DNA from 3 places in the Streptomyces sp. NPDC049879 genome. Region 3 is predicted to be linked to each of the others. Evidence: riboswitches for the same ligand, from Rfam matches in the RefSeq annotation. Region 3 holds a riboswitch; each other region holds the start of a gene.
The links. A riboswitch is a leader RNA that binds a small molecule or an ion and turns the genes downstream of it on or off. The one in region 3 is predicted to bind cyclic di-AMP.
Positions count from the first base shown of each region.

Region 1: it holds a riboswitch for cyclic di-AMP, as region 3 does, so the genes downstream of both, ACIBPC_RS29610 (M23 family metallopeptidase) here and ACIBPC_RS06935 (M23 family metallopeptidase) in region 3, are expected to answer to the same signal.
Region 2: it holds a riboswitch for cyclic di-AMP, as region 3 does, so the genes downstream of both, ACIBPC_RS29425 (transglycosylase family protein) here and ACIBPC_RS06935 (M23 family metallopeptidase) in region 3, are expected to answer to the same signal.

Region 1 covers NZ_JBITKT010000011.1:115,413-124,786, forward strand. Annotated here, with positions in the region: gene ACIBPC_RS29580 (response regulator transcription factor) at 1-13, shown strand, start outside; gene ACIBPC_RS29585 (ATP-binding protein) at 26-1,291, shown strand; gene ACIBPC_RS29590 (GtrA family protein) at 1,277-1,780, opposite strand; gene ACIBPC_RS29595 (5-(carboxyamino)imidazole ribonucleotide synthase) at 1,844-2,992, shown strand; gene purE (5-(carboxyamino)imidazole ribonucleotide mutase) at 2,989-3,522, shown strand; gene ACIBPC_RS29605 (dipeptidase) at 3,519-4,706, shown strand; cyclic di-AMP (ydaO/yuaA leader) riboswitch at 5,065-5,254, shown strand; gene ACIBPC_RS29610 (M23 family metallopeptidase) at 5,258-6,016, shown strand; gene ACIBPC_RS29615 (ABC transporter permease) at 6,099-6,926, opposite strand; gene ACIBPC_RS29620 (ATP-binding cassette domain-containing protein) at 6,923-7,909, opposite strand; gene ACIBPC_RS29625 (TetR/AcrR family transcriptional regulator) at 8,044-8,829, shown strand; gene ACIBPC_RS29630 (acyl-CoA dehydrogenase family protein) at 8,883-9,374, opposite strand, start outside.
Region 2 covers NZ_JBITKT010000011.1:74,876-84,249, reverse strand. Annotated here, with positions in the region: gene ACIBPC_RS29440 (DUF501 domain-containing protein) at 1-524, opposite strand, end outside; gene ACIBPC_RS29435 (septum formation initiator family protein) at 571-1,077, opposite strand; gene eno (phosphopyruvate hydratase) at 1,217-2,497, opposite strand; gene ACIBPC_RS29425 (transglycosylase family protein) at 2,750-3,433, opposite strand; cyclic di-AMP (ydaO/yuaA leader) riboswitch at 3,437-3,567, opposite strand; gene ACIBPC_RS29420 (hypothetical protein) at 3,923-4,291, opposite strand; gene ACIBPC_RS29415 (cytochrome P450) at 4,406-5,686, opposite strand; gene ACIBPC_RS29410 (sensor histidine kinase) at 5,679-6,995, opposite strand; tRNA gene ACIBPC_RS29405 (tRNA-Gln) at 7,153-7,224, shown strand; gene ACIBPC_RS29400 (serine/threonine-protein kinase) at 7,227-8,492, opposite strand; gene ACIBPC_RS29395 (hypothetical protein) at 8,489-9,019, opposite strand; gene ACIBPC_RS29390 (N-6 DNA methylase) at 9,105-9,374, opposite strand, start outside.
Region 3 covers NZ_JBITKT010000002.1:19,031-28,404, reverse strand. Annotated here, with positions in the region: gene ACIBPC_RS06970 (hypothetical protein) at 1-116, shown strand, start outside; gene ACIBPC_RS06965 (DEAD/DEAH box helicase) at 311-2,227, shown strand; tRNA gene ACIBPC_RS06960 (tRNA-Lys) at 2,276-2,348, shown strand; gene ACIBPC_RS06955 (hypothetical protein) at 2,427-4,031, opposite strand; gene ACIBPC_RS06950 (ATP-binding cassette domain-containing protein) at 4,028-4,681, opposite strand; gene ACIBPC_RS06945 (cation diffusion facilitator family transporter) at 5,569-6,489, opposite strand; gene ACIBPC_RS06940 (ArsR/SmtB family transcription factor) at 6,489-6,902, opposite strand; cyclic di-AMP (ydaO/yuaA leader) riboswitch at 7,222-7,391, shown strand; gene ACIBPC_RS06935 (M23 family metallopeptidase) at 7,399-8,571, shown strand; gene ACIBPC_RS06930 (aldo/keto reductase) at 8,645-9,374, shown strand, end outside.

The sequences.
Region 1 (9,374 bases), on a different contig from region 3:
CGAGAAGAGCTGACGGACCCCCGCCGTGCGCCGTCGCCTGATCAACTCGACCCTGGCCGTCGTCCTCGTCGTCCTCGCGGTCTTCGGTTTCTCGCTCTTCCTGGTGGAGGCCAGGTCCATCGAGTCGACCGCCCGCGACCGGCTGGACGCGGAGGCGGCCCGCGTGCTGGCGGACGTGGAGAGCCGGATCGCGTCCGGCGACCCGGTCACGGCCGAGGAGCTGCGCGCGTCTGTGCCGGCCGACCGGTTCGTGGAGATCGAGCTGGCGGAGGGGGAGCCGGTCCTGATCGGCGAGGAGCCGTCGGGCGAGGACATGACGGCCGTGGAGACCGGCGTGCACGGCGAGCGGGTGACCGTGGCGCAGCCGCGCAGCGTCGTCAGCGACGAGATCGGCCGCATGGTGACGATCACGCTCGTCGTCTCGCTGCTGGCGGTCGGCGCCGCCGTGCTGCTGGCGGTCCGGCAGGCCAACCGGGTCTCCGCGCCGCTGACCGACCTCGCCGAGGCGGCGGAACGGCTCGGCTCGGGCGACCCGCGCCCCCGCCACCGCCGCTACGGCGTCCCGGAGCTGGACCGCGTCGCCGACGTCCTGGACGCCAGCGCCGAGCGGATCGCCCGCATGCTGACGGCGGAGCGCCGCCTCGCCGCCGACGCCTCCCACCAGCTGCGCACCCCGCTGACGGCCCTGTCGATGCGGCTCGAGGAGATCATCGCCACCGAGGACCGCGACACCGTCCAGGAGGAGGCGGCGATCGCCCTGGCGCAGGTGGAGCGGCTCACCGACGTCGTCCAGCGGCTGCTGACGAACTCCCGCGACCCCCGGCTCGGCTCCGCCGTCGCCTTCGACATCGACGAGGTCGTCGTCCAGCAGATCGAGGAGTGGAAGCCCGCCTACCGCAGCGAGGGCCGGGCGATAGTGCACTCGGGCCGGGCGGGCCTGCGCGCGGTGGGCACGCCGGGCGCCGTCTCGCAGGTCCTCGCCTGCCTGATCGAGAACGCGCTGATGCACGGCGCGGGCACGGTCGCGCTGCGCACCCGCACGACGGGCAACCAGGTGGTCGTCGAGGTCACCGACCAGGGCCCCGGCGTCCCCTCGGAGCTGGGCGCCCGGGTGTTCGAACGCACGGTCAGCGGCCGCAACTCGACGGGCCTGGGCCTCGCGGTGGCGCGCGACCTGGCGGAGGCGGACGGCGGGCGGCTCGAACTGCTCCAGGCGCGGCCGCCGGTCTTCGCGCTGTTCCTGAGCCGGGAGGCCGCCGAGCAGGGCGGCGGCGGCTCAGACCGCGTCTGACGGGCCGGTCGTCCGCACGGTGCCGCCGGGCGCCGGTTCCGCCGGGGCGGTGGCGGGGGTGGCGCGGAAGACCCACGTGCGGTAGGACCAGAAGCGGAAGAGCGAGCCGATGCCGAGGCCGAGGACGTTCTTCGCGAGGTTGTCGGCGAGGGGCGAGGTGAAGCCGAGGCCGTAGTGCGAGAGCGCGAGCAGCCCGTTCTCGATGACCATCCCCGCGCCGGAGAAGAGCAGGAAGAGTCCGGCCTCCCGGCTCCTGCCGGTCTTGTCGCGGTGGCGGTAGGTCCAGTAGCGGTTGCCCGCGTAGTTGGTGCAGATCGCGGCCGAGGTGGCGATCACGCCGGAGCGCACGGGGGCGAGGCCCGCCGCCTGCGTACACAGGTTGAAGACCACGACGTTGACGAGGAAACCGAACGCCCCGACGGTGCCGAACTTGGCCGCCTCCCGCGCGACTCCGCGCAGCCGGTCGCGGAGTGTGAGCGCCTCGGTCATGGCAGCCATGGTAACCAGGCGCCTCCCTGCGTCCTCCGGGGGCGTGGCGGATACGCTGTGTGCGTGACATTTCCCGTGGTCGGCATGGTCGGCGGGGGGCAGCTCGCCCGTATGACCCACGAGGCGGGCATCCCGCTCGGCATCAGATTCAGGCTGCTCAGCGACACGCCGCAGGACTCCGCCGCGCAGGCGGTGCAGGACGTCGTGATCGGCGACTACCGCGATCTCGCGACACTCCGCGCGTTCGCGAAGGGCTGTGACGTGATCACTTTCGATCACGAACACGTCCCGACCGAACACCTGCGGGCCCTGGAGGCGGACGGCGTGCCCGTCCGCCCCGGCCCGGACGCGCTGGTGCACGCGCAGGACAAGGGCGTGATGCGCGCCCGGCTCACCGAGCTGGGCGTCCCCTGCCCGCGCCACCGCGTCGTGGCCGACCCGGACGACGTGGTGCGCTTCGCCGCCGAGACCGGCGGGTTCCCCGTGGTGCTGAAGACGGTGCGCGGCGGGTACGACGGCAAGGGCGTGTGGGTCGTGCCGGACGCCGCCTCCGCCGCCGCGACCACCGCGCCGTTCCGCGCCGGGGTCGCCGTGCTGGCCGAGGAGAAGGTGGACTTCGCCCGCGAACTGGCGGCGAACGTGGTGCGCTCCCCGCACGGCCAGGCCGTCGCGTACCCGGTCGTGGAGTCCGTGCAGGTCGGCGGCGTCTGCGACACGGTGATCGCCCCCGCGCCCGACCTGCCCGACGACCTCGCCCTCGCGGCCCAGCAGCTGGCGCTGCGGATCGCGGCCGACCTGGACGTCACGGGCCACCTGGCCGTCGAGCTGTTCGAGACCAGGGACGGCCGGGTCCTCGTCAACGAGCTGGCGATGCGCCCGCACAACTCCGGCCACTGGACGCAGGACGGCGCCGTCACCTCCCAGTTCGCCAACCACCTGCGGGCCGTGCTCGACCTGCCGCTCGGCGACCCGCGCCCCCGCGCGCGCTGGACGGTGATGGCCAACGTCCTCGGCGGCGACTTCCCCGACATGTACCAGGGCTACCTGCACTGCATGGCGCGCGACCCGAAGCTGAAGATCCATATGTACGGCAAGGACGTGAAGCCGGGCCGCAAGGTCGGCCACGTCACCACCTACGGCGACGACCTGGACGACGTCAGGGAGCGCGCCCGGCACGCGGCCGACTACCTCAGAGGAGTCATCACCGAATGAGCCCGCAGGACACCGCAGGACGCCCGCCCCTGGTCGGCATCGTGATGGGATCGGACTCCGACTGGCCGGTGATGCGGGCCGCCGCCGAGGCGCTGGACGAGTTCGGCGTGCCGCACGAGGTGGACGTCGTCTCCGCGCACCGGATGCCGCACGAGATGCTCGCGTACGGGGAGGAGGCGGCCGGGCGCGGCCTGAAGGCGGTCATCGCGGGCGCGGGCGGCGCGGCGCACCTGCCGGGCATGCTCGCCGCGCTGACGCCGCTGCCGGTGATCGGCGTGCCGGTGCCGCTGAAGCACCTGGACGGCATGGACTCGCTGCTGTCCATCGTGCAGATGCCCGCCGGCGTGCCCGTCGCGACGGTGTCCATCGGCGGCGCGCGCAACGCCGGGCTCCTCGCCGTCCGCCTGCTCGCCGCGCACGACGAGGCGCTGCTGACGCGGATGCAAGAGTTCCAGCTCTCCCTGCGCGAGCAGGCCACCGAGAAGGGCCGCCGACTGCGCGCCGCCCGTGCGGAAGGGCCCGCCGCGTGACCGACAGCCTCGCCGCGGCCCGCGCGCTGCTCGCGGAACACCCCGTCGTGGACGGGCACAACGACCTGCCGTGGGCCCTGCGCGAGCAGGCGGGCTACGACCTGGACCGCCTCGACATCGCCGCCGACCAGAGCGCCAGCCTGCACACGGACCTCGCCCGGCTGCGGGCGGGCGGCGTGGGCGGCCAGTTCTGGTCGGTGTACGTGGCCGCCGAGTACGCGGGGGACCGCGCTGTGAGCGCCGTCCTGGAGCAGATCGACGCGGTCGCCGCGCTGCTCGCCCGTTACCCCGGGTCGCTGCGCCGCGCGCTGACCGCCGACGACCTGGAGGCCGCACGCGCCGAGGGCCGTATCGCGTCGCTGATGGGCGCGGAGGGCGGGCACAGCATCGCCAACTCCCTGGCGACCCTCCGTGCCCTCCACACACTGGGCGTGCGCTACATGACGCTCACGCACAACCTGACGATCGACTGGGCCGACTCCGCCACCGACGCGCCCCGCCACGACGGCCTGTCCGCGTTCGGCGAGGAGGTCGTGCGCGAGATGAACCGTCTCGGCATGCTCGTGGACCTGTCGCACGTGGCCCCCAGCACCATGCGCGACGCGCTGCGGGTGACGGAGGCGCCGGTCCTGTTCTCCCACTCGTCGTCGCGCGCCGTCTGCGACCACCCGCGCAACATCCCGGACGACGTGCTGGAGCGGCTGCCGTCCAACGGCGGGGTGGCGATGGCGACCTTCGTGCCGCAGTTCGTGCTGCCCGCCGCGTACGAGTGGTTCACCGGCGCCGCCGACCACATGCGCGCCCACGGCTTCCGGCCGCTGGACCACACGCCTGAGGCCATGCGCCTGCTCGCCGCGTACGAGGCCGCCCACCCCCGGCCGCACGCCACGGTGGCCACCGTCGCCGACCACCTCGACCACATGCGGGACGTCGCGGGCGTGGACCACGTCGGCCTCGGCGGCGACTTCGACGGGACGGCGTACCTGCCGGACGGCCTCGACAGCGTCGCGTGCTACCCGAACCTCGTCGCCGAGCTGCTCGACCGGCGCTGGTCGGAGGCCGACCTGGCGAAGCTGACGTGGCGGAACGCGGTGCGCGTCCTGCGGGACGCCGAGGCGGTCGCCCGGGACGTGGCCGGGCGGCGCGGCCCGTCGCTCGCGACCCTCGCGCGGCTCGACGGCTGACCCTCGCGAACGAAACGGGCATCTGCCGCATAGCGGAGCCAAGTGGACGCCGGTTGCCTCCTGGTGACCGAGTTCACTCGGCCCGCGGCCCGTTCATCCTGTGAACGTGACGCGCGTCAACCGCCGTCCGCCGATCAACGGCCGGACCAGGGTCGTTGACGGTGCGTCACCGCCGCCGGTTCTCGCCCTCCGTGCCGGACCGGACGCGCGGTGTGACGGGTGCCTCGTCCGGGTATCGCCGGTCACACTCCTTCTGCGCCCTCTTTCTTGTGCCGTCCGAATTCATCGGCTTAACGTTCTGCCGCGCCGCGTCTCCGCGGCGCACCGCCCCCGGACGCCGAGTCCTGTCACCGGAGGCGGGGACACAGAGCTTTCCGCGTGACAGGAGCGGGGGACCCAATTCCGCCGGTGCCGACCCCAGGGGACGCACCGGCTCGGGGTGAAGCCGACGCCGTGCACCGGGCATCCGTGTGCCCGGAACGCCGTCGGCCGGGCAGTCTCCGGCCCGAACCCGACAGCTGACCTCGCAGGCGTCGGAGAGGAGCACACGCATGCCCGCACACGGACGTCACCGTCGCCGGCGAGCCGGCCGCATCTCCCGCGTCTCCCTGCTGCTCACCGCCGGCGGCGCCGGCGTGGCCCTGCCCCTCGTCGCGGCGGGCGGGGCGAACGCCGCGACGCCCGACACATACGAGGTCCAGCCCGGCGACAGCCTGGTGAAGATTGCCGCCGCCCAGGGCGTCGACGGCGGCTGGGAGGCGCTGTACGGCGCCAACAAGGACGTCGTCGGCACCGACCCGGGCCTGATCCACCCGGGCGAGACCCTGACGCTCGACGGCATCTCCGTCACCGCCCAGGCCGCCGCCCCCGCGCCCGCCGAGGCGCCCGCCGCGCAGCCCGCGACCGGCTCGTACGTCGCCCCCGTCGCGGGCGTCCACGGCAGCGGCTACGGCACGGCCGGGTCCCTGTGGGCCTCCGGGCACCACACCGGCGCCGACTTCCCGGTCGGCAGCGGTACGCCGGTCGCCGCCATCACGGACGGCGAGGTCATCACGGCCGGTTCCGGCGGCTCGTACGGCAACCAGGTCGTCATCAGGCACGCCGACGGCCACTACAGCCAGTACGCCCACCTGTCGTCGATCTCCGTCAGCGTCGGCCAGACCGTCTCCACGGGCCAGCAGATCGGCCTGTCCGGCTCCACCGGGAACTCCACCGGCCCGCACCTGCACTTCGAGGTGCGCACCGGCCCCGACTACGGCTCGGACATCGACCCGATCGCCTACCTGGCGCAGCACGGCGTGACCGCCTGACGGCCCACCCCGTCCCCACACGCGCGGGGGGCAGGACCCGGTTCCCCGGGCCCTGCCCCCCGCGCGCCGTCCCCCGGCCGGGTCAGCGGCTGAGCGCCTGGTAGCGGCGTACGGCCAGCGGCGCGAAGACCGCCGTCAGCACGACCGGCCACGCCACGGCGAGCAGCAGCGCGTTGTCCGACGCCCAGCCGCCGCCGCTGACGCCGGGGTTGCCGAACAGGTCGCGCAGCGCGGTGACGGTCGCGGACAGCGGATTCCACTCCGAGACGGTGCCGAGCCAGCCGGGCATCAGCTCGGGGGAGGTGAAGACGTTGGACACCGCGGTCAGCGGGAAGGCCAGCGGGAAGACGATGCCGCCCACGGCCTCCTCGTTGCGCACCACCAGGCCCAGGTAGATGCCGATCCAGGTGATGGCCACGCGCAGCAGGAGCACGAGCAGCAGGGCCAGCGCCGCGCGCCCGATGCCCCGGTGCCAGTCCCAGCCGACCAGCAGGCCGCACACCAGGACGACCACCAGTTCCACCAGCGCGCGCAGCAGGTCGGCCGTGCACCGGCCCATCAGCAGAGCGGGGCGGGCGATCGGCATCGAGCGGAAGCGGTCCACGACACCGCGCCGCACGTCCACGGCGATGGCGGTGCCGCTCGCGCCCATGCCGTACAGCATCGTCATCGCGAAGACGCCGGGCACCAGGAACTCCCGGTAGTTCCCGCCGCCCGCGACCGACATGCCGCTGCCGAAGACGTAGCCGAAGACCAGCACGAACATGATCGGCAGCACGAAGTACAGCACCGCCTCCTCGGGGACCCGCACGAGGTGCGCCATGTGCCGCCGCGTCATCGTCAGGCTGTCCGCGACGAGCCCCCGCCGCCGCGCCGGGGCGTACCCCTCGTGCACCGTGTCCGCGCTCATGCGGCACGCTCCTTCCCGGCGTCCGTGGTGTGTCCGGTGAGGTGCAGGAACGCCTCGTCCAGCGTCGGCCGCCGTGTGCCGATGTCCTCCACCGTGATGCCTGCCTCGTGCAGCGCCCGCGCCACTCCGGTGAGCGCCGCCACGTGATCGCTGACGGGTACGGACGCCCGCCGCGTGTCGGGGTCCGACTCCGGCCGCGCCCCCGGCCCGGCCACCCCGGCGAGCAGCTGCGTCACGCCCGCCAGGTCGGCGAAGTCGCGCACGACGACCTCGATCCGTGCGCCGCCGAGCCGCGCCTTCAGGTCGTCCGCCGTGCCCTCCGCCGCGATCCGCCCGGCGTCGATCACGGAGATGCGGTCCGCCAGCTGGTCGGCCTCCTCCAGGTACTGCGTGGTCAGCAGGACGGTCGTCCCCCCTGCGACGAGGGACCTGACCGCGTCCCACACCTGGTTGCGGCTGCGGGGGTCGAGCCCGGTGGTGGGCTCGTCCAGGAAGAGGACGCGCGGTACGCGCACCATGCTCGCCGCGAGGTCGAGACGCCTGCGCATGCCGCCCGAGTACTGCCCCGCGTTGCGCCCGGCCGCCTCGGTGAGGCCGAACCGCTCCAGCAGCTCGTCCGCCCGCCGCCGCGCCCCGCGCCGGCCGAGGCCGTGGAAGGTGCCGAACATGACGAGGTTCTGCCGTCCGCTGAGCTGCTCGTCCACGGCCGCGTACTGCCCGGTGAGCCCGATGAGGCCGCGTACCTCGTCCGGTCGCCGCGCGACGTCGAGGCCGCAGATCTCGGCGCGGCCCTCGTCGTAGCGCAGCAGTGTCGTGAGCGCGCGGACGGCGGTGGTCTTGCCCGCGCCGTTCGGGCCGAGCAGCCCGTGGACCGTTCCTGCGGGCACGGTCAGGCCGAAGCCGTCCAGCGCCAGCTTGCCGCCGCCGCCCGGGTCGCCGAACCGTTTCCGCAGCCCGTCGGCCGCTATGGCGAGGTCTGCCATGGGGAACCCCCTGAGTACAAGGAACTCTCTACAGCGCAAACTGTTTACACTGTAGATTTCGTTGTACACCATACACAGTTCTAGGATGACGTCAACCGGCGGGCGGGCCGGACCGAGGGAACGGGAGAACGGGCATGGCCACCGAGCCGAAAGGCGGCGGACGGGACCCGCAATACCTGCTCGACCTGCTCTGGCGGCGGCAGCGCCCCGGGACGCGCGGCCCGCGCGGCAGCCTCACCCTGGACCAGATCGTCGGCGCGGCCATCGAGATCGCGGACGCCGAGGGCATCGACGGCGTGTCGATGCGCAAGGTCGCGCAGAAGGTGGGCGTCACGACGATGTCGCTCTACCGCTACGTGCCGGGCAAGGACGACCTGCTCGACCTCATGTTCGAGATGGGCACCGGGCGGCCCGACACCAGTGGCTGGCCCGACGACTGGTACGGCCGCCTGCTCGCCTACGGCAAGGACGTGCGCCGCCTCATGGTCGCGCGGCCCTGGATGATCGACATCCCTATCAGCGGCCCCCCGATGGGGCCCAACAACATCGCGTGGATGGAGGTCCTGCTCGCCTCGCTGTCGGACACGCCGATGAGCGAGGAGACGAAGCTCGGCGTGCTGATGGTCGTCTCCGGCTTCGTCCTCAGCGAGGTGCGCCAGGAGGTCTCCATGCTCCGCGCCACCCCGCGCACGGGCATGGACTACATGGAGTGGGGCGAGGCGTACCAGCGGATGCTGGAGACGGTGGTGCACGACCCGGCCTATCCGGCCCTGTCGCGCCTGGTGAGGTCGGGCGTCTTCGCCGACGACCGCTCCTCGGCCGAGGAGGACTTCCTCTACAACCTGCGCTTCGTCCTCGACGGCATCGCCGCGCTCCTGGAACGGCGGGCCGCCCCCGCCGCGGAGGACGGCGCGGTGTGACGGCGGCGCGCGGCGGGGAGCCCGTACGGCCCCCGCCGCGCCGCGCGGGGGGGTCAGGGCAGGTTGCGGGCCATGACGATCCGCTGGACCTGGTTCGTGCCCTCGTAAATTTGTGTGATCTTCGCGTCCCGCATCATGCGCTCGACCGGGTAGTCCCGCGTGTAGCCGTAGCCGCCGAGGAGCTGCACCGCGTCGGTGGTGATCTCCATCGCGGCGTCCGACGCGTAGCACTTGGCCGCCGCGCCGAAGAACGTCAGATCGCTGTCGCCCCGCTCCGACCGCGCCGCCGCGGCGTACGTGAGCTGCCGCGCCGCCTCCAGCTTCATCGCCATGTCGGCCAGCATGAACTGCACGCCCTGGAAGTCCCCCACGGGCTTTCCGAACTGCTTGCGCTCCCGCACGTACCCCTTCGCGTAGTCCAGCGCGCCCTGCGCGATGCCGAGCGCCTGCGCTGCGATGGTGATCCGGGTGTGGTCGAGCGTCCGCATGGCGGTGGCGAAGCCGGTGCCCTCCTCGCCGATCATCCGGTCGGCGGGGACGCGCAC
Region 2 (9,374 bases), on a different contig from region 3:
TCGGCGGCCCCGCGCGGGACGCAGGGCCCCTTGCGCCACCACTCGGGCAGCATCGCCAGCGCCTCGTCGCCCAGCGGGTTGACGCCTGGCCCGGCGGCCAGGGAGTGCGCGACGAGGACGTGCAGGCACTTCACGCGGTCGGGCATGCCCCCGGCGCTGGGGAAGCCGGGGAGGACCCCGATGGCGTCGCGCCGGGCGATGTAGTCCTCGTGGGCGGCGCGGTAGGCGGCGGCCAGCTCCGGGTCCTCGGCGAGCCTGGCCGTCATCTCCTTCATCACGCCGTTGGCCTCCAGCGTGCCGATGGCGGACGCGGCGCGGGGGCACGTCAGGTAGTACGTGGTGGGGAACGGGGTGCCGTCGGGCAGCCGGGGGGCGGTCTCGACGACGTCGGGGTTGCCGCAGGGGCAGCGGTGGGCGACGGCCCGCAGCCCGCGCGGGGGGCGGTCGAGCTGGGCGCGCACGACGGCGGTGTCGGCGGCGTCGGGGGCGGTGGGTGTCGTCTCCACGGGGAACTCTCCGGTCACGGCTCATCGGGGGCGCGGACCCGTCCCGCCGTGCCGCGCGCGGCGGTCACGGTGTGGCGTCCGCGCCGTCGGCGCGGTCGAGTCCTTCCCACATCTTCTCGTGCCACGGCCGCTCCCCGGCGGCGCCCCTGTTCTCCAGGCGCTCGCCCTCGTCCGCCTCTGCGGTGTCGCCCGGGTCGGGGATGACGTAGCCGACCTCGCCCGGCAGGACGAACAGGAGCCGTTCCCTGGCCTGCCGCTGGACGTACGCGTCGTCCTGCCAGCGCGCCTTCTCGTCGCGCAGCTCGGCGACGCGGTCGCGCGCCTCCTCGGCCTGGCGGCGCTGGTCGGCGATCTCGGAGCGCTGCTGGATGTACTGCCGCAGCGGGTACGCGAGGGCGACGACGAGGGAGCAGATCACCAGCGCGAGGACGGCCGCGCGGCCGGTGAGGCGCACCCGGCGGGGCCGGGGGGTCAGCCTGCGGGTCTGCGCCTGGTAGACGCGGGCGGCGGCCTGTTCGCCGAGCGCCCGCAGTCTGGTGGCGGTGGAGAACCGGTCGCGCTCCGCGGCCACGTCGCCTCCCGTCCCGGCCCTGCCGTGTCGCCGTCTCGTCCGTGCACCCGTCCCCGCCACCGTACGGGACGGAGGGCGGGGAGGGGCGCTGGGGACGGGTGGTGGCGGGCGGATGTCGCGCCCGCCGGTGCCGTACGGGTCAGCCGCGGAAGCGCGGGAAGGCGGTGCGGCCCGCATACACGGCGGCGTCGTCGAGGATCTCCTCGATGCGCATCAGCTGGTTGTACTTGGCGACGCGCTCGGAACGGGCGGGCGCGCCGGTCTTGATCTGGCCGCAGTTGGTGGCGACGGCGAGGTCGGCGATGGTGACGTCCTCGGTCTCGCCGGAGCGGTGGGACATCATGCACTTGAAGCCGTTGCGCTGGGCCAGCTCGACGGCGTCGAGGGTCTCGGTGAGGGAGCCGATCTGGTTCACCTTGACGAGCAGCGCGTTGGCGGAGCCCGCGTCGATGCCGCGCTGGAGGCGCTCGGGGTTGGTGACGAACAGGTCGTCGCCGACGATCTGGACCTTGTGGCCCAGGGTCGCGGTGAGGGCCTGCCAGCCGTCCCAGTCCTCCTCGCTCAGCGGGTCCTCGATGGAGACGAGGGGGTACGCGTCGACCAGCTCCGCGTAGTAGGCGGTCAGCTCCTCGGCGGTGTAGGCCTTGCCCTCGAAGGTGTAGACGCCGTCGGAGAAGAACTCGGTGGCGGCTACGTCGAGGGCGAGCGCGATGTCCTGGCCGGGGGTGTAGCCGGCCTTCTGGATGGCCTCGACGATGAGGTCGAGCGCCTCGCGGTTGGAGCTGAGGCTCGGCGCGAAGCCGCCCTCGTCGCCGAGGCCGGTGCCGAGGCCGCGCTCCTTGAGGACCTTCTTCAGCGTGTGGTAGGTCTCGGCGCCCCAGCGGACGGCCTCGGAGAACGACTCCGCGCCGATCGGGGCGATCATGAACTCCTGGATGTCCACGTTGGAGTCGGCGTGCGCGCCGCCGTTCAGGATGTTCATCATCGGCACCGGGAGCTGGTGCGCGTTGGGGCCGCCGAGGTAGCGGAAGAGCGGCAGGTCGCGGGACTCGGACGCGGCGTGCGCGACGGCGAGGGAGACGCCGAGGATGGCGTTGGCGCCGAGGGACGACTTGTCGGCGGTGGCGTCCAGGTCGAACATGGCCTGGTCGATGAGGCGTTGCTCGGTGGCGTCGTAGCCGACCAGCTCGGGGCCGATCTGCTCGATGACGGCGAGGACGGCCTTCTCGACGCCCTTGCCGAGGTAGCGGCTCTGGTCGCCGTCCCGCAGTTCGAGGGCCTCGAAGGCGCCGGTGGAGGCACCGGAGGGCACCGCGGCGCGGCCGGTGCTGCCGTCGTCGAGGCCGACCTCGACCTCGACCGTGGGATTGCCTCGCGAGTCCAGGATCTCGCGGGCGACGACGACGTCGATGGACGGCACGTGGGTCTCCTTCTGTCACGGGGCCTGGTGCGGCTGCTGGGCGCGGGGCTTCTCGGCGCCCGAGCCCTCTGAGCCTAACCGGCCCGTGGGCCGCCACCGCCCCTCAGCTCGCCAGGTCCGGCTGAACATCCGACGAACTCGCAGCTCAGCGGGGGTGCCAGCTTTTTGTTTATCCAGTGAAGAAAACCCGGTGCCCGGGGGTCGTGCGACCCCCGGGCACCGGGCCTGTACCCTCCGCGCGCGGCGGACGGCTCAGAGCACGAACTGCTGGCCCGGGAGGATCAGGTCCGGGTCGCCGCCGATCACGTCCTGGTTGTCGGCGTAGATCTGACGCCAGGTCGTGTCGTGGGCGGCGGCGATGGCCGACAGGGTGTCGCCCGGCTCGACCGTGTAGTCGCCGGTGGCGGCGGGGGCGGCCTGCTGCACGACGGGGGCCTCCTCGACGGGCGCGGGCGCCTCCTCGACGGGGGCTTCCTCGACGGGGGCTTCCTCGACGGGCGCCGGGGCCTCCTCGGCCGGGGCCGGCTCGCTGCCGCCCAGCTCGGGGGCGGGACCGCCCGCGGACAGTCCGGCCTGGGCGCCGCAGACCGGCCAGGCGCCGGGGCCCTGCATGGCGAGCAGGTTCTCGGCGGCGGCGATCTGCTGCTCCTTGGTGGCCTGGTCGGCGCTGGCGGCGTACTGCGTGCCACCGGCCGCCGCCCAGCTGGACGCGGAGAACTGGAGGCCGCCGTAGTAGCCGTTGCCCGTGTTGATGGACCAGTCGCCGCCGGACTCGCACTGGGCGACGGCGTCCCAGGTGTCGACGGAGGCGGCGCTGGCGCCGGTGGCGCCGATCAGCGGCACGGCGAGGGCCGCGCCGGTCACACCGGCGGCGGCGGCGAAGCGTACGGGCCTGCCCGGACGGCGGTGACGGCCCTTGGCGGAGGAGAAGCGCATGACGTTCCTTCTCACCGACGCCTGCGAGGTGAGCTGTCGGGTTCGGGCTGGTGAGTGCCCGGCCCCGGATGCCCTGCGGCGTCCGGGACTTCACCCCTAGCCGTTCCGTACGGTGCGTACGGCGCGGCGTCCGCGGCCCGGCCATGACGGCCGCCGGGTCGCGGGTTCGGGTCCCCCGCTCCTGCCCGCGGTGGTGCGGTGGTGGTCCCCCGGACCGGGGCAGGATTCGGCGTGGTCGGTCCGGGCGCCCGGCGGTGAACCGGGCGCAGGACACTAAACACACGTCGCCTAACGATTCAAGAACGATCAAGATCGTCCGAGATCGGTAAAGATCGCCACAATGCCGCGTCGCACTCGCGAACACCCTGAATCCGCGCAGGTCATGCGGCAATCGGACAGGTGGGACGAGAGGGGCGGAACGGAAGGCGGGAGAGACGATGCTCACACCCCGCACGCCCTCGCGGACCCCACCCCGGGCGCCCCCGCCGTTCAGGCCGCGGCGGACCTCAAGTACGCGCGGCGACGCGGGGAGATGGCGACGGTATCGCCCCCCATGTCGGATTTGTGAAAGGCGGCCGCGCCCCGGCGGAACGGGAGGACCGCCCCCCGCAGCGCGCGGCGCCCCTGCGCGGAGACGGGCGCGGCCGACTCCTCGGGACCGCCCATCTCCTCCTCGGCCTGCGCCTCCTCGGCCTCCTCGGCCCAGTCGACGTCGTCGCCGTAGTCCTCCCGGTACTCCGGCCGGAGACCGGCCCGCGCGGCGAACCGCCGGGCGCCCGCCCTCCCGGCTGCCGCCGCCCCGGCACCGCCGTCCCTGACCTGCCACGGACGACGCTGACGACCAGTCCCCGAGCGCATTTTGTAGGGCCTCCCTGAACGAACATGTACGAACACTGTTGCGGCTGAGGGGAACCTAGCCCTCCCCACCACTCGATCACAAGCCGATCCCACAGAGATCACGCGCGGATCACACTATTGACGCGGGGTCACCCGTCCCGGCCCGAACTCCACGGGCAGGGCGCGGAGTCCGCGCATGATGAGGCCGCCGCGCCAGCGCAGCGCCGACCAGTCGCCGCCGGGGCGCAGGTCGGGCAGCCGCGCGAGCAGGATCTCGAACGCCGTGCGGGCCTCCAGGCGGGCCAGGGGCGCGCCCAGGCAGTAGTGGATGCCGTGCCCGTAGCCGAGGTGCGGATTGTCGGCGCGCGCGAGGTCGAGGCGGTCCGGGTCGGTGAAGCGCGCCGGGTCGCGGTCGGCCGCGGCGAGGACGACGAGGACGGGGTCGCCGCGTTCCACCGCCTGCCCGCCGAGCGTCAGCGGCTCGTCGGCGAACCGCCAGGTGGCCAGCTCGACCGGCCCGTCGTAGCGCAGCAGTTCCTCGACGGCGCGCGCGGCGCGGTCGCCGCCGTCGGCCGCGTCCGCCGCGAACAGGCCGCGCATCGCGTCGAGTCGGCCCGGCGCGCGCAGCAGGGTGTGCAGCCCGTTGCCGATGAGGTTGACCGTCGTCTCGAAGCCGGCGAACAGGAGGATGAACGCCATGGCCGCGGCCTCCTCCTCCGTGAGCTGCTCGCCGTCGTCGGAGGCGCGGATGAGCCCGGAGATCAGGTCGTCGCCGAGGTCGGCGCGCTTGCGGTGGATCAGCTCGGCCAGATACGCGCGCATCCGCTTCACGGCCCGCCCTACGCCGCCGCGCCTGCCGGTGGTGTGCAGCATCATCCCGGCCCACGCGCGGAAGTCGTCCTGGTCCTCGCGCGGGACGCCCAGCAGGTCGCAGATCGCGAGGATGGGCAGCGGGAAGGCGAAGTCGTCGATCAGGTCGGCCGAGCCGCGCGCGGCGAACCCGTCGATCAGGGCGTGCGTCAGCTCGCGCACCCGGGGCTCGAACGCCGCCACGCGCCGGGGCGTGAACGCGGCGGACACCAGGCGCCGCAGCCGCGTGTGGTCGGGCGGGTCGATGTTGAGCAGGTGCGTCATGACACCGGCGCCGCGCTCGCCCGGGATGCCGACGCGGCCCCGCGCGTGGGCCTCGGCGGTGTGCGCCCCCGGGTTCTTGCTGAGCCGCGGGTCGGCGAGCGCGCGGCGGGCGTCCGCGTAGCGCGTCACCAGCCAGGCCTCGACGCCGCTCGGCAGCGTCGCCCGGTGCACCGGCGCGTGCTCGCGCAGCCAGGCGTAAGCGGGGTACGGGTCGGTGGCGAAGGCGGGGTCGAAGAGCGCGGGCGGCGCGTCCCCGCCGACCGGGCAGCGCGGCTCAGGCACCGGACGGCTCCCGCCGGTCGGGGATCACGGCCGAGACGCGGAAGCCGCCGCCGTCCGTCGGCCCCGAGACGAAGCCGCCGCCCAGCGCCATGACGCGCTCGCGCATGCCGAGCAGGCCGTTCCCGCCGCTCGGCAGGCGCGCGCCGGGGACCTGCGCGCCCTCCGGGGCGTCGTTCTGCACCAGCACGGCCACCTCGCCGTCGCGGTGCGCGAGCCGGACGCGGGCGGCGGCGCCCGCCGCGTGCTTGTGGACGTTGGTGAGCGCCTCCTGCACGACGCGGTAGGCCGTGGACTCGACCGGCTCCGCGTAGCCGCGCGGCTCGCCCTCCACGGACAGGTCCACGGACATGCCCGCCGCGCGCGACTGGTCGATCAGCGCGGCGAGCCCGTCGAGCGCGGGCCCCTCCGGCGGCGGGACGGCCTGGGGTCCTGGGGCCGCGGGCGGGCCGGTGGGCGCGGGGCGGGGCGGGGCGGCGACGAGGGGCTTGTCGGCGGCGCGCAGGACGCCGAGCATCGTGCGCAGTTCGGTGAGTGCCTGGCGGCCCATGTCACCGATGAGGGTGGCGTTGCGCGCGGCCTGCTCCGGGTCCCTGGGCGCCACGGCGGCGACCGCGGCGGCGTGCACCACCATGAGGCTGACGCGGTGCGCCACCACGTCGTGCATCTCGCGGGCGATGCGGCGGCGTTCCTCTCCCCTGGCCCACTCGGCGCGCTCCTCGGCGCGCTCGGCGAGGAGGACCAGCTCCCGTTCGAGCCCGCCCGCGCGGTCGCGCAGGGACTCGACGAGCCGCCGCCTGGCCCGTACGTACATGCCCAGCAGCACGGGCGGCACGACGAGGACGACGGCGAAGATCCCCGCGACCAGCGGACGGAACCAGGCGGGCATCGGCTGCGCGTCCAGGCCCGGGTCCTGCTTCAGCAGCAGCAGCGTGACGGCGAACGAGCCCGCCGCCTCCGCCGCGGCGAGCGCGCCGACGAGGCGGCGGGGCGCGTCCGTGGTGGCGAGGGTGTAGAGGCCGACGACGGTCAGGACGTCGCCCATCGTCGTGGGCAGGATGGCGATGGCGATGAGGATGACGGTCAGCGGGCGTTTGCGGCGGATGACGACCGTGCTGCCCGCGACGATGCCGAACAGCGCGACCAGCACCGGCGGCAGGCCCGTGCGCTGCGCGAAGTTGAGGCCCTGCATGACGCACTCGGCGGCCGACACCAGCGCGAGCCCTATGTCGAGCGCCGCGCTGCGCCGCCGCGTCCACCACCACAGCCGGTACCCCCCACCGGCTGTGGTCTCCTCCCCCGAAGTGTTCATGCCGACCAGCCTACGGGCGGGATCGGCACGTTTTCAGGAGGGTGCGCGGGGCCGCGGCGGGGCCGTCCGGCCGTCGCGTGGAGGGGGGCCGGGCTGGCATAGTGTGGGGTGTCCGGCGGGCGGCGGGTGATTGCAGCCGTTCTGGCGGGCGTTGCCATCCCCTGTGGTGTAATCGGCAGCACTGCGATTTTTGGTGTCGTAAGTCCAGGTTCGAGTCCTGGCGGGGGAGCCTCAGTGGCCCAGGTGGCGCAGGCAGAGCTGTTCGTCCGCTCTGAGCTGGAGCACCAGCGGGTCGTACGGGCCGCGGTCGGCGGTCAGGTCGTCGGCGAGGCGGCGTATCTCGGGCAGGGCGCGCTCGTACTGGGCGGTGTCCAGCAGGGTCGCGGCGTACTGCTTGCGCAGGGTGCGTACGACGGGTGACGTCTCGCCGAAGCGCTGCGCGGCGGCCGGGAGCGTGCGCCGCAGCAGGTCGGCGACCTCGTGGTAACGGGCCTGGGCCAGCAGCTGCTTGATCTCCTCCAGGCTCGCCGTGAGGTCGGGCTCGGGGGCGGCGTGGCGGGGCGGCCAGGGGGCGAGCGGGTGGCGCAGCGGGCGGGTGGGGTCCAGCGGGCTGTCCGCGCCTGTGCCTGTGCCGGGGCCCGCGGTGTGCAGGAGTTCGGCGAGGGGGACGAAGAGGGCGGCCGCGCTCCGGGGCCGGTCGGCGGGGTCCTTGGCGAGCAGTTGGTGGATCAGGTTGGCGAGCCCGGCGGGGAGGTCGGGGCGCAGCCCGGCGAGGGGGACGGGCTCCTCGTGCAGCTTCTTGTAGAGGAGGCCCGCCGGGTTGGGCGCGGTGAACGGGACGCGGCCGGCCAGCAGTTCGTACCCGATGGCGCCGAGCGCGTACAGGTCGGCCGCGGGGCCGACGGGGCTGCCGCCGACCGCCTGCTCGGGGGCCATGTAGACGGGCGTGCCGAGGAGGGTGCCGGTCCGGGTGAGGCGCGCCTCGTCGGTGTCGTCGGTGACGGCGGCTATGCCCAGGTCGAGGACGGTGATCCGGCCGTCGGGGCGGACCATCACGTTGCCCGGCTTGAGGTCGCGGTGGACGATGCCGAGGGCGTGCACGGCGGCGAGCGCGGAGCAGAGCTGCGCGAGGACGGCGACGGCCCAGGGCCAGGGGTACGGGTCGTGCTCGGCCAGGTGGTCGGCGAGGTCCGAGCCGTCGACGAGCTGCATGACGAGGAAGAGTTCGGCCCCGTCCTGTCCCGCGTCGTGGACGACGACCAGGCCCGGGTGGTCCACGCGGGCGGTGGCGCGGCACTCGCGGAGGAAGCGGTGGCGCAGGCTGTCGGCGTCGCCGTGGCCCGAGCCGTCGGCGAGGCGTTCGGCGTCGAGGAGCTTGACGGCGACGCGGCGTCCGCCCAGGGCGGTGTCGCGGCCCGACCAGACCTCGCCCATGCCGCCCTTGCCGAGGGGTTCGGTCAGTTCGTAGCGGCCCGCGAGGAGACGGGGGGAGGTCACCGGCCCTCCTGGCGGCGCAGGTACTCGCCCAGTTCGTCCAGTTCGGAGGCGACCTGGCGCATGCGGGACGAAGTGGAGGGTGACGGGGTGGGGGTCGCGTGCGGGGTGGGGGTCGCGTAGGCGCCGGGCGTGGGGGGCGGGGTGGGGTGGGGGGTGCCGTAGGGCGACGGGAGCGGCTGCTGCTGCGGGGGGTGGGCGCTGTGGCTCGGCAGGTAGCCCGTGAGGGCGGCGTGGACGCAGGCGCCCAGGATGAGGAGGACGGTGTAGGTCCCGCCGATGGCGCCCGCGGTGCCGTCGTTGTCGCTGGGGATCGTGATCAGCATGGTCAGCTCGCCCGCCGACAGCACCCCGTAGAGGGTGGCGAAGAGCCAGTCGGAGCGGCGTCCGCGGCGGGTCGCGATGTGGAGGAACGGCACCCAGGAGAGCACCCCGAGCGACAGGAGGGGCACCACGGCGAAGAGCCACCGCAGGACCTCGGCCCGGATGTCCCGGCGGGGCGGTGGCGGGGCCGTGGGCGGACCGTACATCGCACCCCCATCGGGTATCCGTTCGAGCGGTGCGACATGTCAGGCACCGCGGATCTGGATGATAGCCCTCCCCGCCGGGCGCCGTTCAGGGTCCGTCGTCGCCGGGCGGGAGGGTGCCCTCGGTCAGTCCGTCCACGGTGCCCTGCGCCAGGCGGCGGCCGAGTGCGGCGGCCTGGGCGAGGGCGTTCTCGAAGGCGGCCAGTTCGGCGAAGCGGCTGCCGTAGCGGCGTTGCAGGGGCAGCGGGAGCCGGGGGACCTTGAGGCGGCGCAGGTCGATGCGTCCCGCGGAGGAGGCGTAGCTGCTGGCCTGCCGTGTGTTGGCGCTGCCGCGCAGGAATCCGGCGAGGAACCACGG
Region 3 (9,374 bases):
CGCCCGGCCCCGAGGAGCCGCCCCCCGCGCCCGAGCCGGAGCAGCCGGCCCCCGAGCCGGGCCCCGAGGAGCCCGCCCCGGCGCCGGGAGAGCCCGCGCCAGGGGGTACGGGCTGACCCGTTTGCGTATCACCGCGCCGCGTGCGTATGCTTGTAGATCGTTTGATCCCACTTGCCCGGCGCCCCGAAGCAGCGCGCCGTGTGGCGCGTTCCTCACCGAGCCGTGGCTGACCGCATCCAGGCGGTCAAGAGCACCTACGGAGCACAGGCGCGTGCCGACCCCACAAGACTCCGGAAGGTTCTCACTTCGCATGTCCGTGACCACGCCCGAGGTTCTTCTCCCCCTGGATGACGAGCCCACCATGACGTTCGCCGACCTGGGCCTGCCCCAGGAGATCGTGCGCACGCTCGCCGAGCACGGTGTCACCACCCCGTTCCCCATCCAGGCCGCCACCATCCCGGACGCGCTGGCCGGACGGGACATCCTCGGCCGCGGCCGCACCGGCTCCGGCAAGACCCTGAGCTTCGGCCTGCCCCTCCTGGCCCGCCTCGCCGGCGGCCGGACGCGCGCCAAGCACCCCCGCGCCGTCATCCTCACCCCCACGCGTGAGCTGGCCATGCAGGTCGCCGACGCGCTGGAGCCGTACGGCAACGTGCTCGGCCTCCGCCTCAAGGTCGTCTGCGGCGGCACCTCCATGGGCAACCAGATCTACGCCCTGGAGCGCGGCGTGGACATCCTGGTCGCCACCCCCGGCCGCCTCCGCGACGTGATCGGCCGCGGCGCCTGCTCGCTGGACGACGTCGAGGTCGCCGTCCTGGACGAGGCCGACCAGATGGCCGACCTGGGCTTCCTGCCCGAGGTCACCGAGCTGCTCGACCAGGTCCCGCCGGGCGGGCAGCGCATGCTGTTCTCGGCGACGCTCGAGCACGAGATCGACACCCTCGTGAAGCGCTACCTGGTCGACCCCGTCAGCCACGAGGTGGACGCGGCCCAGGGCGCCGTCACCACCATGAGCCACCACGTGCTCATCGTGAAGCCGCGCGACAAGGCGCCGCTGACCGCCGCCATCGCGGGCCGCGACAGCCGCACGATCGTCTTCGTCCGCACGCAGCTCGGCGCCGACCGCGTCGCCGGGCAGCTGCGCGAGTCGGGCGTGCGCGCCGACGCGCTGCACGGCGGCATGACGCAGGGCGCCCGTACGCGGACCCTTGCGGACTTCAAGGACGGCCGCGTCAGCGTGCTGGTCGCCACCGACGTCGCGGCGCGCGGCATCCACGTGGACGGCATCGACCTGGTGCTGAACGTGGACCCGGCCGCCGACCACAAGGACTACCTGCACCGCTCGGGCCGTACGGCGCGCGCGGGGCGGTCCGGCACCGTCGTGTCGCTGGCGCTGCCGCACCAGCGGCGGACGATCTTCCGCCTGATGGAGGACGCGGGCGTCGACGCCTCGCGGCACGTCATCGGGCGCGGCGACCTGTTCGACCCGGACGTGGCGGACATCATCGGCGCGCGGTCGCTGACCGAGGTGCAGGCCGAGGCGGCGACGGGCGCGGTGACGCACGCGGAGCGCGAGGTCGCGCGCCTGGCGCGCGAGCTGGAGCGCGCCAAGGAGCGTGCGGGCGAGCTGCGCGACGAGGCCGACCGGCTGACGGGCCGTGCGGCGCGTGAGCGCGGCGACGACCCGGCCGAGGCCATCGCGGCGGCCGCCGAGGTGCGGGCGCAGGCCCTGGCCGAGGCGGAGCGCGAGGCCGAGGCGGAGGCGCAGCGCGAGGCGCGGCGCGCCGAGAAGGCCGCGCGTGCCGAGGCGGCGCGCGACGAGCGGGGCGGTGACCGCGGCGGCTACCGCCGTGACAACGACCGCCGTCCGTACGGCAACGGCAACGGCAACGGCGGGGGCCACGGTCACGGCCGCCGGGACAACGACCGTGGTGGCTACCGCCGCGACGACGACCGCGGTGGCTACCGCCGTGACGACCGGCGCGGTGGCGGCGACGACCGCCGCCCGTACGGCCGCCGCGACAACGACCGGCGCGACGGCGACCGCGGCGGCTACCGCCGTGACGACGCGGGCAGCGGCTTCCGCCGTGACACCGAGCGCCGTGACGGCGGCGGCTACCGCCGCGACGGCGGCACCGGCAACGGTGGCGGCTACCGTGGTGACCGCGACGACCGGGGCGGCTTCGACCGCCGCGCCGACAAGCCGCGCTGGAAGCGCAACGACTGACCGTATGCCTTCGAGCGCGGCACCGCCCCCGGGCTATGCTTCCCCTGCGGGCCGTTAGCTCAATTGGCAGAGCAGTGGACTTTTAATCCATTGGTTGTGGGTTCGAGTCCCACACGGCCTACGGGAAGGGCCCCGGCTCGGAAGTCTCCGAGCCGGGGCCGCCCTGCGTTTCGGGGGTGTGCGCGTGTGGCCGTGCGTCTCAGCGGGCGTTGGGGCGCAGTGATGCGCGCGCCCGGTGTGCGGTCCATGCCAGCAGGGCGGCGGTGAGGGGCCAGCACACCGCGGGGGCCGGGAGTGCGGGACCGTCGGTCAGGGCGCGTGCCATGGCGACGGTGCTGCCGAGCACGGCGACGGCCTGTCCGGTGCTCTGCCACAGCAGGATCGTCACTGTGCCGGATGCGCCGGTCATGGCGCGGTGCAGCAGCGACGCGGGCGGTGGGGGACGGTGCGCGCCCAGCAGGCCGCCCGCTACGAGGAGCGGTGCGGCGGCGGCGAGCAGTGTGACGGCCGGTACGTCGGTGGTGAGGGCGAGCGGTACGGCGGCGGGGAGTCCGGCGAGCAGCAGCGCCAGTGTGGGGACGATGGCGTGGGCCAGGGCGAGTGCGGCGGCGGAGCGTGGCCACCAGAGCAGGCCGCGGTGTGGGTCGTCGGCGTCCAGGCGGGCCGGTTCCAGCAGCGAACCCGCAGCCGCGGCGGCCAGTGACGCGGCGGCGGCGAGGAGGACGTACGCGGAGGTGCCGTCCGTGCCGGTCGCGACCGCGGCGGTGAGGAATGCGCCGACCAGCAGCAGTGTCGCAGTCACCAGGCGCTGCGGGCGGCCGAGCAGCCCCAGCGCGTCCCGCCACAGCACCGCCGCGAGGGGGTGACGGGGTACGCGGAGTCGGCGCCATGCGCGGGGTGGTCTGCTGCCGGACGCGGTGGCGACTGCCTGCCATGCCGTGCGGAGGTCGAAGGAGGCCAGCCCGGCGACCGCACGGCCTGCGGCGTGGGAACGCGTACGCAGTACGGCTGCCGGGAGCGAGCCCGTCATGCGCCGGAGGGGCAGCAGCGCGGCCACCGTGCAGCAGAGCAGCAGGAGGGCGGCCACCTGCCAGCCGGGGGCGGGCAGTCCGGCGGCGGCGATCATCGGCTGGGCGGCCCAGCCCCAGGGGCCGGACCACAGCACGGCGGTACGCAGTGGCGCGGCCGGGTCTCCGCCGCGCAGCAGGAGGGAGACCAGCAGCAGGACTGCAAGCAGTGCGGGTCCCAGGAACAGCCGTACGGTGCGGGCGGCGGGGGCGTACCGTTCCACGGCGACCGCTCCGGCGGCCGTCAGCAGTGCGAGGCACAGGGCGGGCGGCACGCAGGCCAGCAGCGACGTACCCAGACCGGCCAGCCGGGCGGCGGCTACGACCAGGGCGGCGCCGAGCCCGGCCAGCAGTCCGACGAGCGACAGCAGCGCGGTGGACAGCAGGAGCCAGGGGCGCAGCAGCCGCCAGCGGGGGAGCGGCATGGGAAGCAGCCAGTCCGCGTCGGCCCGGGGGAGGGTGACGGGCCCGCGCCACAGTGCGTCGGTCAGCGCGATGCAGACGGCGGTGAGCGCCAGGGCCGGTACGGCGAGGGGCAGGGCGTCGCGTATCCGGTCGGCGTGGTCGGCGAACGGGCCGCCCCGGTCGATCTGCGCGACGAGCCCGGCGCCGTAGAGGCCGAACCAGCTGACCAGCAGGAGCGCCGTGACGTAGGCGCGGTAGCCGAAGCGGCGGCGGCGTTCCTTGCCGCGGTGCGCGCGCAGCCAGTCGAGGGCGGCGGTGTCGGTGGCGGTCATGTGGCGGGGGTTGCGGCGGGGGTCAGCGTTCCGTCGGCGAGGACGTAGGTGCGGTGGGCGAGTGCGGCGGCCAGTTCGCGGTGGTGGGTGACGAGCAGCAGGGACGTGCCTGTGGCGAGGCGGTCGGCGAGGACGGTCGCGAGCCGTTGGCGGGCGTCGGGGTCGAGGCGTTGCTCGGGCTCGTCCAGGAGCAACAGGTCGGTGGGGCGCAGGAGGGCGGCCGCCAGGAGGAGTTCCTGCGTCTGCCCGGAGGACAGTTCGGCGGGCAGCGCGTCGGCGCGGGCGGAGAGCCGGTGGGTGGCGAGGGCGGCGGTGATGCGGGCGTCGGCGTCGGGGACGCGGTGTCCGGCGGCGACGAGTTCGAGGTGCTGACGGACCGTGAGGTCGGGGTAGCAGGCCAGCGCGTCGCCCACCAGCGCGACGCGGGCGCGGGTGCGGGGGTCGTCCTCGTCCATGGGGGCGCCGTCGAACTCGACGGTGCCCGTCGTCGGCCGGTCGCGTCCGGCGGCCAGCCGCATCAGCGTGGACTTGCCGGCGCCGTTGTGGCCGAGCAGCGCGACGCACTCGCCCGCACCCACGTCGAGGTCGACCGGTGCGAGGATGCGGCGGTCCCCGTGCGTACGGCTCACGCCGCGCAGTCGCAGAAGCATCCGGCGGACTCCTCCCGTGGGGCGGGGCCGGCGCGACCGGACTGACCGCACTGTGCCCGTGCGAACATCGTATAGACGTCTGATCTGCCCCTTGTGCCCCGTAGAATCACCGCACCGGTCGCTGGCCCCGCGTGCAGGGCGGGGCCAGCGGCCGTGTCGTCCCGGGCCGGAAGTGGCCGGTTCCCTGCGCGAGATGAGCGTCTGCGACCGGAAGTGATCGGTGCCGCTCTCCTCTTGACCGTAACGACATCCCGGGAACGGACCGTGAGCGCCGGCCGTACCTCCCTTGCCGACAGTCGGCGGAACGGGGAGGGGCCATGGAGCGGAAACGTCTCGGAGGAGCTGCCGCGGCCACGGGGTCGCGAAACGGCCGCCTGCCGCGCCGACCGCGGTGGGACGCGGCCCGACTCGCCGTCCGGGTTCTCCTCCTCGCCCTGCTCGTGGCGCCGAAAGGCCATTTCCGTCGATCGGCCTCCGCGGGATTCGGCGATCTCGCCGAATACGCCTTTCGGGAAACAGCGGACTATTCGCTCCCGGCGCTGTCCGAAGAGTCCCCTATTTTCCGCACGCAACGGCTTTCGCGCACCGTTCTGCTTTTCCGGAACCGCCGGGTGAATTCCCGCGCGGGAGAAACAGCCGGTCCATCGCCTGTCGGGCCCGCACCCGGGATGACCATGGCGTTCGTGTCCCCGGGAAGCCCGGACCGCCCCCGGGGCCCCCGGGGAAGCCGCGGCCCGACATCCGCACCCACCCGTCCGGCGGATTCCACGCGCGTCGCCCGGCTATGGCGTGCGACTTCCTCCCCGTCTTTCCCCAGGACACGCCCCCGCCGCCTCCCGGGGCCGCGCGATCCGCGCCGCTCCCGCGACGCGGGCCCCGTCCACGGCTCACCAGCCGAGTTCGTCACACCCCTGGTGCCCCGAGGGCTCGACCTGGAGCGTCGCGTGCGCCACACCGTGCCGACGCCGCAGCACGTCCCGCGCCCGGTCGAGGACGGCGTGCGGGTCGGCCCGCTCGGACGCCACCAGGTGCGCCGTCGCCACCGGCATGCCGGAGGTCAGCGTCCACAAGTGCAGGTCGTGCACGTCCGCCACGCCCTCGATCGCCGCCAGGTCGCCGGTCACCTCGTCCAGGTCCATCCCCTCGGGCGCGTGCTGCGCCAGGACGGCCAGCACCTGGCGGCCCAGGAGCAGCGCCCGCACCACCACGAAGCAGCCGATCGCCAGCGCGACCAGCGTGTCCCACACCGGCCGCCCGGTCGCCGCCACCAGCCAGCCCGCCACGACGACGCCCACCGACCCCGCCGTGTCGGCGACGACCTCCAGATACGCGCCCCGCACGTTCAGGCTCTCGGCCGCCCCGGCGCGCAGCAGCAGGAGCGCGGCGACGTTCACCGCGAGGCCGAGGGCGCCGACCGCCACCATCGGGCCGGTCTCCACCTCGGCGCCGCCGCCCGCGCGCCCGACGGCCTGGACGACGATGTAGACGGCCACGCCCAGCATCAGCAGCACGGCGAGACCCGACGCGAAGACCTCCGCGCGGTACGAGCCGTACGTACGGCGGCCCGTCGCGTCCGGGCGCGCGGCGATCCGCGTCGCGACCAGGGCGGCGGCGAGCGTCACGACGTCCGCCGCCATGTGCCCCGCGTCCGAGAGCAGGGACAGGGAGCCGGAGAGCACGCCGAAGACCAGCTCGACGACGAAGAACGCGGCGATCAGCGCGAACGAGACGGCGAGCCGCCCCCGGTGCCTGCCTGTGGCCGACGCCCCGCCGCCGCCCCCATGGCCGTGCGCGTGTCCGTGACCCATCAGCGCGGCCCGCCCGTCCGCTCGGGGTGGATCGCCTCGGTGTGCCCCGTGTGGGCCACGGCCAGGTCGAGCAGCATCCGCACGTGCGCGTCGTCCAGCCGGTAGTACGCCACCCGGCCCGCGCGCCGCGCCGCCACGACGCGGTGGGCGCGCAGCAGCCGCAGGGCGTGCGACGTGGCCGACTCGCTCATGCCGGTGACGGCGGCCAGGTCGCAGACGCACAGCTCGCCGTCGAGCAGGGCGACGAGCAGCCGCAGGCGGCCCGGGTCCGCCATCAGGCCGAAGATGTCGGCGGTGTCCGCCAGGTCGGGCTCGGCCGGCATCCGGCTTCTGACCTCGTGCACCCGTTCGGGGTCCACCAGCCGCACGGCGCAGCCGTCGGCGGGGACCAGCTCGTCTGAAGACCTCTTCATATGTGCAGGGTGGAGGCACCGCCGCGCCCGTGTCAAAGGCTGCCGTGGTAACCGTTGTCATCCCCCCGGCCCGCCCCCGCCCGCCGCGCCACCCTTACCGATCGTGAACACGTCAGTGCGCTCCGCATAACAAATGACACTCCGTCAGATGCGAGATGCGGCACACTGCCCTCGGAGAATGCCCGTTTTGATGCCCTTGCGTCGCGAATCTCCGCGCCCCTTCCCGGCATCTTTCCTGCGGACACTTGGAATCCGGCGCCGACTTCTATTAACGTTCGATAACGCAGCGCGGTCGTCACTGTCGTCGCAAGGACGGCACCGCGCTCTGTCGCCGAATCCGGCGTGCGGAACAACTGCACCTATGGAACCGGGGAACCACCACCTGGGGTGAATCGGACAGCCATCGGCCACCGCCGTCGGCCGCCCGTAGGAGACCTTCCTGCTCCGAACCCGTCAGCTAACCCGGTAGGCGAGGGAAGGAAAGGAGAGCGCCTCCGTGGCGTCGAACCGGCATGCCTCTTTCGAGGACACGCGCCAGGGCGCGCAGCAGCTCCTCGGCTCGCACGACCCCCATGACACCGCCGCCTGGCCCACGCAGGGCGCGCACGGCATGCACAACGGCCCCTACGGCACCTACGGGACGCACCCGGACGTGACCGAACACCCCGAGCCCCCCGCGTACTTCGGCCCGCGCGCCGCCGACGACGAGCCGCGCACCGAGTGGAACCCCAGCGAGGACACCCTCCTTCCCGTCCGCGGCCGCCACCGCGTCGCCCGCAAGGGCGGCGGCACCATCGCCCGCAGCCGCGCCGTCCTCGGCGTCGGCGTCATCGCCGCCGTGGGCGCGGGCGGCATGGCCTCCGCCAACGACCAGGGCGCCGGATCGCTGCCCGGCATGGACGCCGCGGCCGACAAGCTCCGCGACATCCCCGGCCAACTGCCGGTCGTCGGCGGCCTGCTGTCCGCCGACGAGGCCGCGCCGACCGCCGCCCCCTTCACCGAGGCGGGCGTCACCGAGGCCGACGTCGAGGCGGGCAGGACCGACGCGGGCGAGGCCCTGCGCGCCCGGATCCTCCAGCAGGCCGACCGCCAGGCCACCAGCGCCGACACCCAGGCCGTGGACACCGCCGTCGCCGCCGCCGAGGCGGACGCCGCGAGCGCCGCCGCCGAGGCCGCCGAGGACGAGCGCCGCGCCCTGGAGGAGCAGCGCCAGCGCGAGGAGGAGGAACGCCGCCGCGCCGAGGAGGAGCAGCGCCGCCGCGAACTCGCCGCCAGCTACGTCCTCCCGCTCTCCGACTACCGCCTCAGCTCCGGCTTCGGCCAGGACGGCGCCATGTGGCAGTCCAACCACACCGGCCAGGACTTCGCCGCCTCCACCGGCACCCCGGTCAAGAACATCCACACCGGCACCGTCACCGAGGCCGCCTGGGCCGGCTCGTACGGGTACCGCGTGATCGTCGAGCTGGAGGACGGCACCGAGCTCTGGTACTGCCACCTCTCCTCGATGAGCGTCTCGGCCGGCCAGGAGCTCACCACCACCGACCAGATCGGCCTCGTCGGCTCCACCGGCAACTCCACCGGCCCCCACCTCCACGTCGAGGTCAGGCCCGCGGGCGGCGACCCCGTGGACCCGCTGGCCTGGCTGCGCGACAAGGGCCTCACGGTCTGACGCGCACCCCTCGCACCCCGGCGGCCCTGATGACACCCCCCGACATCAGGGCCGTCGGTCTACGCTGCCCGGTATGACTGCACCCCTGCGCCCCCTCGGCGACCTGCACGTATCCCCGCTCTGCCTCGGCGGCAACGTGTTCGGCTGGACCGCGGACGAGTCCGAGACCTTCGCCGTCCTCGACGCCTTCGCCGACGCCGGTGGCAACTTCATCGACACCGCGGACGCCTACTCGGCCTGGCACGAGGGCAATACGGGCGGCGAGTCGGAGACGCTGATCGGCCGCTGGCTGGCCCGCCGCGGCCGCCGCGACGACATCGTCGTCGCCACCAAGGTCGGCAGCCACCCCGACCTGCGCGGCCTCGCCGCGTCCACGATCAAGCGCGGCGCCGAGGAGTCCCTGCGCCGCCTCGGCACCGACCACATCGACCTGTACTACACGCACTTCGACGACGAGACCGTCGAGGTCTCCGAGATCATGACCGCGCTGGACGAACTGGTCCGCGAGGGGAAGGTCCGCGCCCTCGGCGCCTCCAACATCTCACCGGCCCGCCTGGAGGCCTCCCTCGCTTTCGCCGCCCGCGAGGGCACCACCCCGTACGTCGCGCTCCAGCCGAGGTACAACCTCGTCTCCCGCGAGTCCTACGAGGGCGAACTCGCCGCCACCGCCGCCCACCACGGCCTCGGCGCCCTCCCGTATTCCGGCCTGGCCGCCGGCTTCCTCACCGGCAAGTACCGCGCCGACACCACCGTGGACAGCCCCCGCGCCGCCGGCGCCTCGAAGCACCTCACCACCGAACGGG